DNA from 2 places in the Roseibium sp. AWQ4_290 genome. Region 1 is predicted to be linked to the other one. Evidence: riboswitches for the same ligand, from Rfam matches in the RefSeq annotation. Region 1 holds a riboswitch; the other holds the start of a gene.
The links. Region 1 has a riboswitch for cobalamin ahead of nrdH (glutaredoxin-like protein NrdH). Riboswitches for the same ligand answer to the same signal wherever they lie in the genome.
Positions count from the first base shown of each region.

Region 2: another riboswitch for cobalamin. It lies ahead of ACXAH0_RS09140 (DUF1636 family protein); the one in region 1 lies ahead of nrdH (glutaredoxin-like protein NrdH).

Region 1 covers NZ_JBSWYG010000016.1:81,263-88,897, forward strand. Annotated here, with positions in the region: gene paaZ (phenylacetic acid degradation bifunctional protein PaaZ) at 1-60, shown strand, start outside; gene ACXAH0_RS16840 (hypothetical protein) at 587-1,255, shown strand; gene nrdF (class 1b ribonucleoside-diphosphate reductase subunit beta) at 1,473-2,462, opposite strand; gene nrdE (class 1b ribonucleoside-diphosphate reductase subunit alpha) at 2,473-4,623, opposite strand; gene nrdI (class Ib ribonucleoside-diphosphate reductase assembly flavoprotein NrdI) at 4,605-5,009, opposite strand; gene nrdH (glutaredoxin-like protein NrdH) at 5,031-5,252, opposite strand; cobalamin riboswitch at 5,357-5,562, opposite strand; gene ACXAH0_RS16865 (DUF4166 domain-containing protein) at 5,843-6,535, opposite strand; gene ACXAH0_RS16870 (GbsR/MarR family transcriptional regulator) at 6,760-7,311, opposite strand; gene ACXAH0_RS16875 (P-loop nucleotide/nucleoside kinase family protein) at 7,549-7,635, opposite strand, start outside.
Region 2 covers NZ_JBSWYG010000007.1:140,366-148,000, reverse strand. Annotated here, with positions in the region: gene ACXAH0_RS09170 (ATP-binding protein) at 1-473, opposite strand, end outside; gene ACXAH0_RS09165 (winged helix-turn-helix transcriptional regulator) at 914-1,369, opposite strand; gene ACXAH0_RS09160 (SDR family oxidoreductase) at 1,493-2,365, shown strand; gene ACXAH0_RS09155 (FecCD family ABC transporter permease) at 2,429-3,427, opposite strand; gene ACXAH0_RS09150 (ABC transporter substrate-binding protein) at 3,518-4,453, opposite strand; gene ACXAH0_RS09145 (ABC transporter ATP-binding protein) at 4,470-5,243, opposite strand; gene ACXAH0_RS09140 (DUF1636 family protein) at 5,240-5,674, opposite strand; cobalamin riboswitch at 6,009-6,219, opposite strand; gene ACXAH0_RS09135 (ABC transporter substrate binding protein) at 6,434-7,387, shown strand; gene ACXAH0_RS09130 (S9 family peptidase) at 7,459-7,635, shown strand, end outside.

The sequences.
Region 1 (7,635 bases):
CAATATGATGTTCTGACCCTGGTAGCAAAGGACTGGGCGGCGCCAAAGGACAGCACCTGATGCCAACCTCACCATCCAATAGGGTCTTATTTATTGAGGCTTGTGTGAGGCGCGGGGGGATAAGGCGCAGTCCCCCTGTCTCCTGCCCTTCTTGAGAAGGGCGCAACTGCCGGAAATGCGCGGCAACTTGGTAAAATCATCAATTTAAGCTATTATAGGGCCGGTTTGATGAAGATGCTGGCCGCAGACGTTTTTTTGGCAAGCAGGCATCCCCCGGGCTTGAAGATGGGGCCGGCAGGAAATTGACAACGGACCAGAGCGCGCCGCGTTCTTGGGGAAACAAACCGGTTTGTCATGTGTGTTGAGTTTTTTGTTTTCAGGCGGCCAAAGGCAATCCGATGAGTTTCGGCTTGTGGCCAACGACGCGGTAGCGGCTTTTTTGGAGCCTTTTTCACGCGCTCCGGTGTGCAATTGGACAAGTGGGCAGTCGGCTGGCCGGTCTTTTGCCAGCCGGGACGTTGGGCGCAGGCCGTGTGTCATTGAAACTGCGGTCTGCTGTGATCGACTGAACCGAAGGATTTCAGATATGCAGACGCGTTTTAATCCTGCGACACACGGGTTTCATTTCAGCAACAAGGACATTCGCTGGAGCTATTTTGGTGCCAGCGGGCGGCAATTATGCGGCGGTATGTCCTTTGCAGCGCTTGATTTTTACTATTCCAACACCCCGATACCCAGCGATACGACACCGCCCGCCGAGCACTCGACCTTGCATGGATATATCAACCGCCGGCAGTTTGATGCCCACGGATTTGCCTTTCCCTATTTTACCGGCTCCGCCGCGGATACGAGACCGCAGCAACGGTACGAGGACAGCAAGAGGCAACAGTTCAGGTTGTTGAAACCTTACCTGGACCGGGAACAGCCCTATCCCATTCTGCTGGACGGGGGCGGGACGCCCTCCCGCAGCCACTGGGTGGTTGCCATCGGCTATGATCTTGTCAACGGAAGCCGGGACAGTGTCGCGCGGCTCCATGTCTATGACAACAATCAGCCAGATACAGTTCGCCAGCTGACGCCCATGGACAGCGTCCATCGCTGGCAGCTGCTTGGCGGATCGCAATATGATGCCTTCGTAGCAGGCACATGCTACCGGCTGGTCCGTCCGACGGCGGAGGAAATGGCACGGCCTGCACATGCAGGCCAGGCGCTGCGTGGCACCAGCCCTGGCGGGCACGGCATTGGGCCGTTGTGATTTGAACGTGGCGCAAGTGTCGGCTGCGAACAGGCAATGCGGGCCCGCCCGGCCGAGGTGGCCCAGTGTCAGGTCCTCCAGTGTCAGCTGGTCCGGTGCAGGGGGCGGGTGAAACCAAAAAGGCTGCAGCCTCATGACTGTAGCCTCTTTGTGTCTGTTGCGTTGAAATCTGTGATTTCAGGCTGCGAACGGCCAAGCCCTTGAGGAGCGGCTGGCTTTAAAAATCCCAGTCTTCGTCTTCGGTCGCCACCGCCTTGCCGATGACATAGGACGAGCCGGACCCGGAGAAGAAGTCGTGGTTTTCGTCCGCATTCGGGGAAAGCGAGGCCATGATGGCCGGATTGACCTGGCAGACACTGTCCGGAAAGAGCGGCTCATAGCCCAGATTCATCAGCGCCTTGTTGGCGTTGTAATGGAGGAAGTGTTTTACATCCTCGGTCAGGCTCACCCCGTCATAGAGGCTTTCGGTGTATTTCGACTCGATCTCGTAAAGGTCGAGCAGAAGCGAGAAGGCAAAGTCCTTGATCTCCTGCCGCTCCGCGTCCCCGGTCTTTTCCAGCATGCGCTGGAACTTGTAGCCGATGTAATAGCCGTGAACGGCTTCATCGCGGATGATCAGGCGGATCAGATCGGCCGTGTTGGTCAGCTTGGCCCGGCTGGACCAGTGCATGGGCAGATAGAAGCCGGAATAGAACAGGAAACTTTCCAGAAAGACGCTGGCGATCTTCTTTTTGAACGGCGAAGACGCAGCGTCATATTCCTGGAGGATCAGTTTGGACTTGGCCTGAAGGAATTCGTTTTCCTCCGACCAGCGGAAAGCCTCATCCACATCCGCCGTCCGGCAGAGGGTGGAAAAGACAGAGGAATAGCTGCGCGCATGGACCGCTTCCATGAAGGCAATATTTGTCAGCACCGCTTCTTCATGGGGCGTGAGCGCATCGGCCATCAGGGTGGGCGCCCCGACCGTGTTCTGGATCGTGTCGAGCAGGGTCAGGCCGGTGAACACGCGGATGGTGAGCTGCTGCTCGTCCTCGTGCAGCGTTGCCCAGCTCTGAATGTCGTTGGACAGGGGCACTTTTTCCGGCAGCCAGAAATTGACCGTGAGCCGGTTCCAGATTTCCAGGTCCTTGTCGTCTTCCAGCCGGTTCCAGTTGACGGCCCGGGGCACGGGCCGGGCCAGATTGGGAAGGGGTGTGTGCAGGGTCATTTGGGCTCTCCTAAAGCGAGCAGGACACGCAGCCCTGCACTTCGGTCCCTTCCAGGGCCATCTGGCGCAGGCGGATGTAGTAGATGGTCTTGATGCCCTTCTTCCAGGCATAGATCTGAGCCCGGTTGATATCGCGGGTGGTGGCGGTGTCGCGGAAGAAAAGGGTCAGGGACAGGCCCTGATCCACATGCTGGGTCGCCGCCGCATAGGTGTCGATGATCTTTTCCGGGCCGATCTCGTAGGCATCCTGATAGTAGTCGAGATTGTCATTGGTCATGAAGGGCGCGGGATAGTAGACCCGGCCGATCTTGCCTTCCTTGCGGATCTCGATTTTCGACACGATCGGATGGATCGACGAGGTCGCGTTGTTGATATAGCTGATCGACCCGGTGGGTGGAACGGCCTGAAGGTTGCGGTTGTAAAGGCCGTGGGTCATGACGGCTTCTTTCAGGGCGCGCCAGTCGTCCTGCGTCGGCAGGGTGATGTTGAAGGCCGCGAACAGCTCCTTGACCCGGTCCGTCTCCGGCACCCAGGCCGTGTCGATGTATTTGTCGAAGAAGGTGCCGTCCGCATAGCGGCTCTTTTCAAAACCCGTGAAGCTTGTGCCGCGCTCGCGTGCCAGCGCGTTCGAGGCGCGGATACAGTGATAGGCGACCGCGTAGAAATAGAAATTGGTGAAGTCGACCCCTTCTTCAGAGCCGTAGTGGATCTTTTCGCGGGCCAGAAAGCCGTGCAGGTTCATCTGGCCGAGGCCGATGGCGTGGCTTTCGTCATTGCCCCGGCGCACGGATGGCACACTGTCAATGGCGCTCATGACCGAGACGGCGGTCAGCGCGCGCACGGCCGTTTCCACGGTGGCGCCCAGATCGCCGCCATCCATCGCCTTGGCAATGTTCAGGGAGCCGAGATTGCAGGAGATATCCGTGCCCAGGTGGGAATAGCTGAGATCGTCCCGGAACTCGGACGCCTCGTTGACCTGCAGGATTTCCGAACACAGGTTCGACATGTTGATGCGCCCGTCCACCGGGTTGGCCCGGTTGGCGGTGTCCTCGAACAGGATATAGGGATAGCCGCTCTCAAACTGGATTTCCGCAATCGTCTGAAAGAAGCTGCGGGCGCGGATCTTGGTCTTGCGGATGCGCGGATCGTCCACCATCTCGCGGTATTTCTCGCTCACCGAAATCTGCGAGAACGGCATGCCATAGACCCGCTCCACATCGTGGGGCGAGAACAGGTACATGTCCTCGTCCTGCTTGGCGAGTTCGAAGGTGATGTCCGGGATCACGACCCCGAGGGAGAGGGTCTTGATGCGGATCTTCTCGTCCGCGTTTTCCCGCTTGGTGTCGAGAAAGCGCAGGATGTCCGGATGGTGGGCGTTCAGATAGACCGCCCCCGCGCCCTGGCGCGCGCCAAGCTGGTTGGCATAGGAAAAGCTGTCTTCCAGAAGCTTCATCACCGGAATGACGCCGGAGGACTGGTTTTCAATGCCTTTGATCGGGGCGCCGGCTTCGCGGATATTGGTCAGAAGCAGGGCGACCCCGCCGCCGCGCTTGGACAGCTGCAGCGCGGAATTGATGCCGCGGCCGATGGATTCCATGTTGTCTTCAAGGCGCAGCAGGAAGCAGGAGATGAGCTCGCCGCGCTGCTGCTTGCCCGCATTCAGGAAGGTCGGGGTCGCCGGCTGGAAGCGGCCGGACAGGATCTCGTCCATCAGCCGCATGGCCAGGTTTTCATCGCCGTCGGCCAGGGTCAGGGCCACCATCACCACCCGGTCCTCGAACCGCTCCAGGTAGCGCTTGCCGTCAAAGGTCTTCAGCGTGTAGCTGGTGTAATACTTGAAGGCGCCCAAAAAGGTTGGAAACCGGAATTTGCGGGCATAGGCCGCCTCGAACACGGACTTGACGAAGGCCGCGTCGTACCGGTCCAGAACTTCCTGCTCATAATAGCCTTCTCGTACCAGATAGCCGAGCTTTTCTTCCAGCGAATGGAAGAACACGGTGTTCTGGTTCACATGCTGCAGGAAATACTGCCGGGCCGCTTGCCGGTCCGCATCAAACTGGATCTGCCCGCCGCTGTCATAAAGGTTCAGCATGGCATTGAGGGCGTGGTAGTCAACGGCAGCAGCCTGCTGGGCAGGCCGGTCTAGGACATCTGTTGCCAAAATTTCGTCATCCCGTGGTCAACGCGGGCAAGGTCCGTGTCGGTTCCGGCCAGCTCGAAGCGGTAGAGCACCGGTACGCCGCATTTTTTCGACACGACTTGCCCTGCATAGGCGAAAAAAGACCCAAAGTTGCGATTGCCGGAAGCAATCACCCCCTTGAGGAGCGCGCGCGTGGGCGCATCATTCAGGAACCGGATCACCTGCTTTGGAACGGCCCCGCGTCCTTCCCCATCCGCATAAGTCGGAAGGACGAGGACGAAGGGCCCGGCGACGTCTGGAAGCGCTGCGGACGCATTGCGGGGAATGCGCAGGGCGGGCGCACCGAGCCGTTCGATAAAGCGGTGGGTGTTGCCGGAGGCGCTTGAGAAATAGACAAGCGTTCCCATTGGATCAAAGCCGCCGGAGGTTTAGCTGAGCGCTGCAATCTTGTCCGGGCGGAACCCGGCCCAGTGGTCGCCCATGGCTTCAACAACCGGCACCTGCTGATAACCGAGGGACTGAACGTGCTCGAACGCTTCGCTGTCTTCGCTCAGGTCGATAATGGTGTAGTCGACGCCCTTTTTGTCGAGCGCACGGTAGGTGGCGTTGCATTGCACACAGGACGGCTTGCTGTAAACGGTGATGGTCATTGTTTCTTGCACCCCGAGTCGGTCTTTTCATGGGAACGGCAGCGCGCAAGAAGGGCCTGTGCCGAGGCACATGGTCATCCCGCCCCGCGGACCCGCCGTCCGTTAGCGTTTTTACATTCAAGGCAGGTCTCCTGGCTCACAGGTCAATGCCGGTTTGATCCGCCTTCCCGGAGATCTCCAGTGGCGTCTGGATCCCAGCTTCCTGTTCACAGTTGCGGGGGCAGCACCGGGTTTGCATCTGCCTGCGCACCGGTTTCCCTCTTAGCCGGCAATGCAAAAGAATCGCCGGGCCCTGAACACTAAATACAGTAGGTAAGTGAGTTCTGGTGTCAATCTGTAGGTGGTTCGGGATTTTGCTCAAATCAGAGGCAGAATGGACCGGGACGCTGTTTTGGGCCGGATCAGCAGCGGAAACCGGAGGACGGACCCCGTTGCAAAACCGGTGGACAATTGTTGGTGCTGCTGTGACTGATGGTCAGTCGTTGGGGCGTCTGCCGGATACGGGGCCGGGACCGTCAAGATGTTGTGCCAGAGAGCCTCTGGGCAATTTGCACCGCAATCTGGCTTCACAGAAGGGAGGGCGTCCATGATCAGTCCTCCATGTCTGCGAAGATCGCGTCCTGGTGAACCAGGTCGCCCAAAAGGCTGTGGGTCAAGGCGAGGGAAAACAGGAAACGGCCGCCGCCAAGGTCCCGGTGGGTGATGGCAAGCGCGCCCGGGCTCAGCCAGGCGGGCAGCCGCAGCCGCACGGTTCCAGCTTGCAGGAAATAGTGGTCGCTCGTGAAGACCAAGGCGTTGGGGCGGGCGCTGACGCGCAAGGCCATGCCGATGCCGCAGCCGATATATTCTTCCAGGCCGGTTGGACCGGCGAAGCGCTTGGAGCTGTGAATGACCTGCGGAAACCCGCGCGCCCGGCCATATTGGCGCAGCCAGAACTGGCCGTCTCCGGCACAGTCCTCCGTGACGGAGACGACGGCGGGCTGGTTAAGGCAGCTCAGGTCATGGGGCAGCGGGGCGCCCACCAGCCGTGCCAGCTGGGAGAGGCAGGCTCCGGCCCGGCTCCTGCGCATGGCAACCACCTGGCCCTGATAGACTGTGCTGGCCCCGCCGCGCAGCCGTTTGCCAAAGCGGCGGCGGATGGCGGGGGACAGGCTGGCCCAGGCAGTTTCGCCCAGCAATTTGCGAAAGCGCAGATCGGCCTGCTGTCCGGTCCCGCCAGGAGGCGGGCGCCGGGGGGCGCAAAGACGGGCTGCGGGTGGTGGAGGGCTCGTTGGGATCTGCATGATACACCCTTTCCTGTTAGGTTTGTTGTTTCTGTATAAAGAGAAATTAATAGACAAAAATTTTTCGACTTGTCCTCAGCCAGTTCTGGTTCTGGTTCTGGTTCTGGCGACAGGTTCAGGACTTGGCCTTGTTTCCCGGAGGGCCTTTGGCCCGAAGGGCTGGCGCCATGAGGACCCGGAGAGCGACGGGGACAGGGGAACTGGCATCTGCTGGCTCCTGTCTCTTATCCGGCCTTGCGGCCACTGATCTTCGCTAGGGACAGGACCTTGGTGCCCAGTTTCATGAGGGCGGCGAGGTTTGATTTCGGCACGCCCAGCATCTGCGCCGACCAGCTGTCAGCCGTTGCCAGAAACTCTTGCATCGCCTGTATACGCCCCAGAACTTCCGGATTCAGGCCGGGCTCGGTCCTGGCCTGGCTGGCGCACATGTCGATGGCCCGGATCGCCGGATCGATCTCCCGTTCCTTGCGGCCTCTGGCAATCAGCAGGGCCATTTCCCAGACATCGGTTTCGGCAACAAAATGCTCGCGCCGGTCACCTGCGACCGGAACCCTCTTGATCAGCCGCCAGCCGGCGAGCTCCTTCAACGAGTTGGAGACATTCGAGCGTGCAATGCCCAACTCCTCGGAAATCTGTTCCGCATTCAGCGGATCGGTGCTGAGATAAAGCAGGGCATGGATCTGGGCCACGGAGCGGTTGACCCCCCACTGGCTGCCCATATCCCCCCAATAGAGGATGAATTGCGCTTTTGCGGTTTTATCAGATATTTCTGTCATAACAGAAATATCTGACTTTCATGGGCAGGAGTCAAGGGGGGAGATGAGGCAGCGACGGCAACGGGGGCCGTGGCGGGGCTGGTGTCATATGCCGGTGGCCCAAAAGGTCTTCCTCTTGGGGTGGGACAGCGGCCCGTTCCGAAAGAGGAGCCCCCTCTCAGACCAAGTCGCTATCGTTTGAGAGATGAAAGCGCGGTGTTTCAAAAAGGACAGAGGCGGGAAAGACAAAGACCCGGTTCAAACGTTGCGCAAGGCTTTCTGGATGATATCCACGCAATCCTCCGGTGATTGCACGGATGTATCAAGCCGCACACGGTGTTCCTC
Region 2 (7,635 bases), on a different contig from region 1:
CCGATTGCCGAGCGCAGCCCATGATCCGGACCCACTTCATCCTCCCGGTAGCTGCAGATGAGAAAGACCGGCAGGGCGGCGATCCGGCGCCCGAGAAATTTCAGCCAGTCCAAAGTCCGGTCATCAACCCAGTGCAGATCTTCCATCACCAGCACGACGGGCACCGGCTGGGCCTGCAGTTTTTGAACGAACCCGCCGAAGCAGGCATCTTCCAGCGTTCCCTCAGCCACCGGCCCGAAGAGCTGAAACGCCATGTCCTGAACCGGCCCCAAGGGCCGGGGCGCATGGAGCGGATCACACAGGCCCATGGCCTGGCGCTGTCCAGAGCCCAATGTGGACACATAGCGCTCGATCAGCGTCGACTTGCCAATGCCCGCCTCACCGCAGACAAAGGCAATCCGCCCTCCCGAGCGGCGGACCAATTCCTCCAGATCCCGCAATTGCTGGAGGTTTTCTTCCCGTTCCAAGAACACAGGCTGCATCCCGTTTCACGAAGACAACAACACTTTGAAATCACTCATCAAATCCTGAGGGCAGCCGATCGGTTCACCGGAAAGGCTGGAAAACCGCCATTGTTCTTGTCTGCCCGCAGCCGGAACTATCGCCGTAAGACCGGCCGGGACGCAAGCGCTGTTGCCGAACGTTGTGCGGTCAGGCCCGCACTGTGGGCACTCAAAGCGCTTTGTGTCAGAGGATGTTCCAATCAAAAAGTGTTGATCAAACCTCCGCGAACAGCGCCCAGGTCATCAGGCCGGTTCCGGCAAACCGGTCCCATAGGGCACCGGGCGCGGCCCGGGAATGCCGGTCATATAAAGCAGCACATAGAAAACCGGCCCCAGAAAAAGAGCTGCGCGCGGCCGAACAGGCCGGCTGTCCCTCTTCCCTCTGACCGTCTTGTCAGAAAACTCCGCTTCTAAGCAGCGCTTTCTGCCTCCGCCCGCCGCTCGGCCTTGGCGGTGAGAATACGGCCGATATTCACCTCGATCCAATCGGCCAGATCACGCACCTTGATGGCAACTTCGCGCCCGAGCGGGGTCAGACTGTAATCCACATGGGGCGGGACCACCGCGTGGGAAAACCGGTCGACAAAGCCGTCCGCCTCAAGCGTTTGCAGGGTTTGTGCCAGCATTTTCTCACTCACCCCTTCAATGGTCCGGCGCAGCTCGGAAAACCGCCGGTCCTTTTCCAGGAGAGTAATCAGCACAAGAACGCCCCAGCGGCTGGTCAGGTGTTTGAGAACATCCCGGGACGGACACTTCCCGCTGAACAGCACGCCACGCCGCATCAGCTCCGACAGGGCCAGCCCGGTTCCCTCTGCCGGATAAGGCATAGGATCGGCGCTCTTTCTCTCTTCTGACGTGTTTTTCATCTGCTGTCCCAAAGTTTCTTAAAACTAACCTTTTTGTACGTACTAACAAAAAGTAAGCACATCGTCTACATGGGAGTTATCCGAGCCGATTCAACGGTGCACCCGTTCAACAGGAGACAGAAAATGATTGCAGTTACCGGCGCCAATGGCCAGCTTGGCCGGCTTGTTCTCAAGTATCTCGCCCAATTGACCAGCGGACCCGTCCGCGCTTTGGTCCGCACGCCGGAAAAGGCTGCGGATCTGGCAAGCGACACCGTCAAAGTCGTAAAAGCCGATTACAATGACCCGGCCACCTTGCCGGAAGCGCTGAAAGGCGTCGAGCGGCTGGTGCTCATCTCCGGGTCCGAAATCGGGCAACGCACTCCCCAGCACGCCGCTGTTATCGATGCTGCCAAAAGCGCAGGCGTCTCCTTTATCGTTTATACCAGTCTTTTGAACGCGGACCGCTCCAGCATGATCCTGGCTCAGGAACATGTTGCAACGGAAACTTACCTTAAAGACAGCGGTCTTGCCCATGTGGTGCTGCGCAATGGCTGGTATCTTGAAAATTATCAGGGCACGGTCGCGGCCGCCCTGCAGCATGGGGCGATTGCAGGCGCGAGCGGAGACGGCCGCATCAACGCTGCCAGCCGCTCAGACTATGCAGAAGCAGCCGCCAAGGTGGTGGCCGGGGACGACTTGTCCACGCGCATTTATGAACTGGGCGGCCAGCCCGGCTTCACCATGGCTGAATTCGCTGCCGAACTCTCCAGCCAGACGGGACGCGACATTCCCTTCAGCAATATGGGAGAACCCGACTATGCCGGAATGCTGGCGACCGCTGCGGGCCTGCCAGAGGCTTTTGCCAAGGTCCTGGCCGATTCAGACCGGGGCGCGTCAGAGGGGGATCTCAGCACTCAATCCACCGATCTGGAGACCCTGACTGGCCATCCGGCAACATCTCTTGCCAGCTTCCTGTCAGACAATCTGGCAGCGTTGAAAAGCTCAGACGCCTGACCGGCAACATGGAAACAAGCCGGGGGCCAATCGGCGCCCCGGCCCTGTTTGAAGACGCGCGTGTCAGCCCCGCCCTGCCTTTGAACGCAACAGACAGATGAAGAAAATACCGCCGATCAGGCCCGTCAGGATGCCAATGGGCATGTCTTCCGGCGCCATCAGCGTGCGTGCGGCCATATCCGCCCAGACCAGAAAGATTGCCCCCAGGAGCAGACTGATGGGCAAAACACGGCTGTAATTTCCTCCGACCAGAAACCGGGCGATATGCGGGATCATCAGGCCGACAAAGCCGATAATTCCGGAAAATGCGACCATCACACCCGTGATCAGTGCACCTGCGGTAAACACCACCAGCCGGAACCGGGCGACGGGAATGCCAAGGGTGGACGCTGTCTCATCCCCGATGGTCATGGCATTGAGATCCGCAGCCTTCATCAGCAAGTAGGGCACGGTCAGCACCAGAATGCCCAGGGGAAAAAGCAGATGGCTCCATTGGGCAAGGCCCAGCCCACCCAGCATCCAGAAAACCACCGTGTGCGTGGCTCTCGGATCTCCGAGAAAAATCAAGATGTTGACAAAGGACATGATAATGAAGGAAACCGCCACCCCGGCCAGCACCAGCCGGTCGGCACTGGTCGCAGAGGCAAAGCGGGTGACGCCCAGCACCACCAGAGTGGCTGCCAGCGCTCCGGCAAACGCCATCAGGGGAACGGTCAAAAGCCCCAGAAACAGCCCCGTGTGCAAAAGCGCCAGAATGGCCCCGGCCGCACCGCCTGAGGAAATGCCCAGAAGATGGGGATCTGCCAGGGGATTGCGGGTCACCGATTGCAGAGCAGCCCCTACAATCGCCAGCCCGGCTCCAACAAAGGCGGCCAGAAGGGTACGCGGCAAGCGGATGTTCCAGACAATCGCCTCCCGGCCTGCCGACCAGGTGACCTCTACCAGGCCGGGCAGCATCTTGTTGGCCACCACACCGAAGACCGTACCGGGGGCAACCGGAACCGCCCCGACGGAGACGGCCAGAACCACCGAGACCAGCAGCACGCCCGCCCCAGCGGCCAGAAGAAGCGCAAAGCCCCCTCTGGAGGCTTTGACCGGGAGTGAGTCTGTGACTGGGTCCTGCGAGGGAGGAGCCGGGCGTTGCAGCAAGGCTCAGTCTCCCCAGAAGGCCGCAGCCAGTTTCTTCACCGCCTTGATGTTGCGCGGGCCCGGCGTTGCTTCCACATATTCCAGCGTCACAAACCGGTCGTTGCGCACCGCATTGATCTGTGCCAGCGCCGGATTGGTTTTCATGAACGCCCGCTTCTGGTCCGCAGTCACATTGCCGTAATTCACGATCACGACCACATCCGGGTTCTTTTCCACCACGGTTTCCCAGTCGACCTTCGCCCAGCTCTTGTCAAAGTCATCCAGAATGTTGACCCCGCCTGCGGCCTCGATCAGTGCAGTCGGCATGGCGTAGCGGCCCGCTGTGAACGGCCGATCTTCTCCACTGTCATAGACAAAAACTTTCAATGTTTTATCTGATCTATTTAAAGTCGATTTGAAGCTTCCCAACTCGGCCTTATATCCGTCCACAAGCTTCTGAGCCCTGTCTTCCACGTCAAAGATCCGGCCCAGATTGAGCAGGTCATTATACATGTCCTCCATGGAGACCTTCGGTTTGTCACCAATATGGATGCAGGATTCCGTCAGTTCATAGACCTTGATACCATAGGGCGCGAGGGTTTCCGGCGTCACCTCACCGCCCACTTTCATGCCGTAATTCCAGCCGGCAAAGAGGAAATCCGCATCTGCGCCGACCAGCACTTCCTTGGTCGGGTATTTGGCCGCCAGTTCCGGCAGCTTGGCCACGCCCGCGCGCATGTCCTCATCCAGCGTCTTCCAGCCGGAAATGCCCGTATACCCGGCCATGCGGTCGCGCAGGCCCAAAACCAGCATCATTTCAGTCAGATTGACATCATGGGAGACCGCCGCCTTCGGTGGATGGTCAAACGTCACATCCCGGTCGCAGCTGCGGACAGTGGTTTCGGCAAATGCCTGGGCGGAAAACAGCGAGGCGGCAAGACACAGGGCCAGTCGTTTCATGAAGAACTCCAGAGTTTCAAAGGTGAAAAGTCAGATGCGGCTCATTGCCCGGCACCAGCTTCTGGCGCTGCGCCTGAACGCAATAGGCTTGTTCGATATGGGTCGGGGTCAGCACTTGTTCGGGCAGACCAAAGGCAACAGCACTGCCCTTGTGCAATAACAGAACCCGGTCGCAGACCCGCCCGGCAAGATTCAGATCATGCAGGCTTGTGACAATGGTGATGTTGAGACTGCCGATCAGGGCAACGATCTCTAGCTGATGGCGGATGTCGAGATGGTTTGTCGGCTCATCCAGTACAAGCAGCTGCGGCTCCTGGGCCAAGGCCCTTGCCACCATCACCCGCTGGCGCTCCCCCCCGGACAAGGTCCCGAAAGATCTGGAGGCAAGAGGCGAAAGCCCCATGCGTTCTAGAGACGCCCCAGTGATCTCCCGGTCCCGTTTTCCGGCAGCGGCAAAGCCGCTGCCATGGGGCCTGCGGCCGAGCGAAACGATTTCGCGGACGCTCAAGGCAAAATCAGTCGGCTGCTCCTGAAGAACAGCAGCCACTTTGCGCGCAGTCTGCCGGGCAGACAGTTTCCACAGATCAGCCCCATCGAGCAGGATCATGCCGGAGCTCGGCCTGTGAAACCGATATAACAGCCGCAGCAAGGTCGACTTGCCAGCCCCATTGGCCCCGGCAATTCCAAGCACCTGCCCCGGCGCCAGATCGAAACTGACCGATCTAAGAATGGTCGTGCCCTGCCCGGTGGCCCAGCTGGCTTCTTTCACGGAAAGCGACGCGCCCGTCATAGCTGGCCCCCCATGGCAGCTCCGCCGTTTCGGGCAGATTCACAGGCAAAACACAGAAACTGCCTGCCAGCGCCGCGCGGCTTGCCCGGCCGCGTGCCGGAATTGAACCAGCCATCCAACGGCTCCCGGTACTGGTTAGCAAAGGCAACAAGATCCCCGATATCCGGCTGCGGATCGATGTCCCCGAAAAAACAGGCTGCTTTGTCCCTGACGCTGAAGGCAACCTTGCCGGGCCGGTCGCAGCCCGCCATAAAGGCCAGGCCGGACAGATCAAACTCCGGAATTTTTCCAGACGCAGCCTCTCCGGTCTGCCCAATCGGCAATGCGTGCAGAAGCTGCGTGATCAGCTCCGGCCCGGGGCGGCCATCCGGCCCTCCCGATTGTTCCGGAAGGCCTTGCGTGATCCGGAGGCCCGGCTGCCCCTGCTTCATGTGCCCCTGCTCTGCGCTAACAGCTTGTGTGCCGGCACACGGACGCATGCGGGCAGGTCAAGCCGAGATGAAATTTGTAATGTTATTACATTACGATCCTCAGACGGCGCAAGCAGCTTTTCCTGTCCGTTCGCACAGGTGGCCCGCCCGGTGCGGCTGCTCGAGGCACAGACCAGCCCAGGCGGATCTCCGCAGGGGTCACAGGTTTGGAAACGTCTCCGGCTCATATCGCCCTCCGCGACCAAACGGGGCTTTCAAGAACCGAATGTCCGGCCAGGCCGGGATCATATGTGATGCCATGTCATCCGCTCCTCCGGAACACCCCGTCCGGGTTGAAGTTATGGGTGATATGGCAGGTCTCCTGACTTGCGGGTCGCTGCGCACCTGAACCTTCCCGGGCATCCCCAGTGGTGTTGTCAGGTTTGCTCTCCGCTCACAGTTGCGGGGGCAGTCACGGACTTGGTGCCTGTTGGCTACGCCGCACCGTGTTCCCTTTTAATCCCGATCCGTCTCCGGATACGAGAACCATCCCTTTGTGTGTGTCGAATTCCGAAGCGCCTGTCAATAGTTAACACAAAAGGTTGTAACTCGAAATAATACACTTAAAACAAAAGCAACCCTAAGATTCCAATCAAAAATTTATACATCCAAAGAATTTTTGAATGCCGGTTGATAATATCAATCAAAACAATATCATTAACCTTACAGTATTTATCGAAAAATAAGCAGAAACAAGATTCACAACCGAGAGATAGTATTGTGTTTCTACGGCTGACAATAGCATTTCTTCTGATCTCCGCTTTCAGCGCCGCTCCGGTATGGGCGGATGCAAAGTCCATCCTGATCATCACCTGGCGCGGCACCACTGAGGCGGAGGACGGCTTTGTCCGCAAGCTTGAAACCTTGGGGGTTGACGCTGACTTTGAATATTTCGATGCCCGCAGAAGTGAGGATGAGCTGGCCCGGTTTCTGCGCGACAATCTGGACCATCTGAAATCAAAGGACCTGATCTACACATTCGGGACAACCGCAAGCCTGACCGTTCAAAATTTCGGTGCAGGCGGCGTGCCTCATGTCTTCAATATTGTGGCTGATCCGGTTGGCGCAGGACTGGTGCTCTCCCTGGACCAGCCTCCAGCCGGACTGACCGGTGTGAAGATGTCTCTGTCCCCGGACACCAATCTGGATTTGCTGCGCAAGATCTACAGTTTTTCGTCCCTTGCCATCCTGTTCGATCCCCGCGAACCCAATGCGATTGCCGAAACGGACCGGCTGACCCAAGCCGCCGAAGCGCTTGGCATCAAGGCGGTGCGCCTGCGGTTTTCGCCCGATGCAGATGAGAAGGACCTGCAGATCGCGGCCCTGAAACCGCAGCTCCGATCCGTCGGCGCCCTTTATGTGACAGCCTCTTCATCTTTTGCTGCACATGCCGAAGCGATCGCAGAGCTCGTCCCGCCTGATCTGGTCAGTATCGGCTCCTCAACCGCCTATGTGACAGAAGGGATCATGCTGGCCTTCGGGACGGAATACCGGGAACGGGGAGAAGCTGCGGCGCGAATGGCCGCAAAAATTCTTCTTGAAAAGGTGCCGCCGGGTAGTTTGCCGGTCAGTGAAGTGCACGCCAGCGAAGCAACACTCTATATCAAGGCGGGCAGCCCGGCTCTGGACAAGCTGAACCTGGACAAGGTGCGCAACCGGATCGTCTACAAATAGGGCCTTCCTGTCTCTGGCCGGCAGGAAATCCCATCTTGCCATGACCGCTCAAAAATCCTACCTGCTTGGCCATGACCAAAAGCACTTTGCCTCCCCGCGCCGAAGCGCGCCCCGTCACCCTTGAAACCCACGGCATTTCCCGGCAGGACGACTTTGGTTGGCTGCGGGCGGACAATTGGCAAGAGGTCATGCGTGACCCGGCCGTGCTGGACGCTGACATCCGGGCCTATCTGGAGGCTGAAAACGCC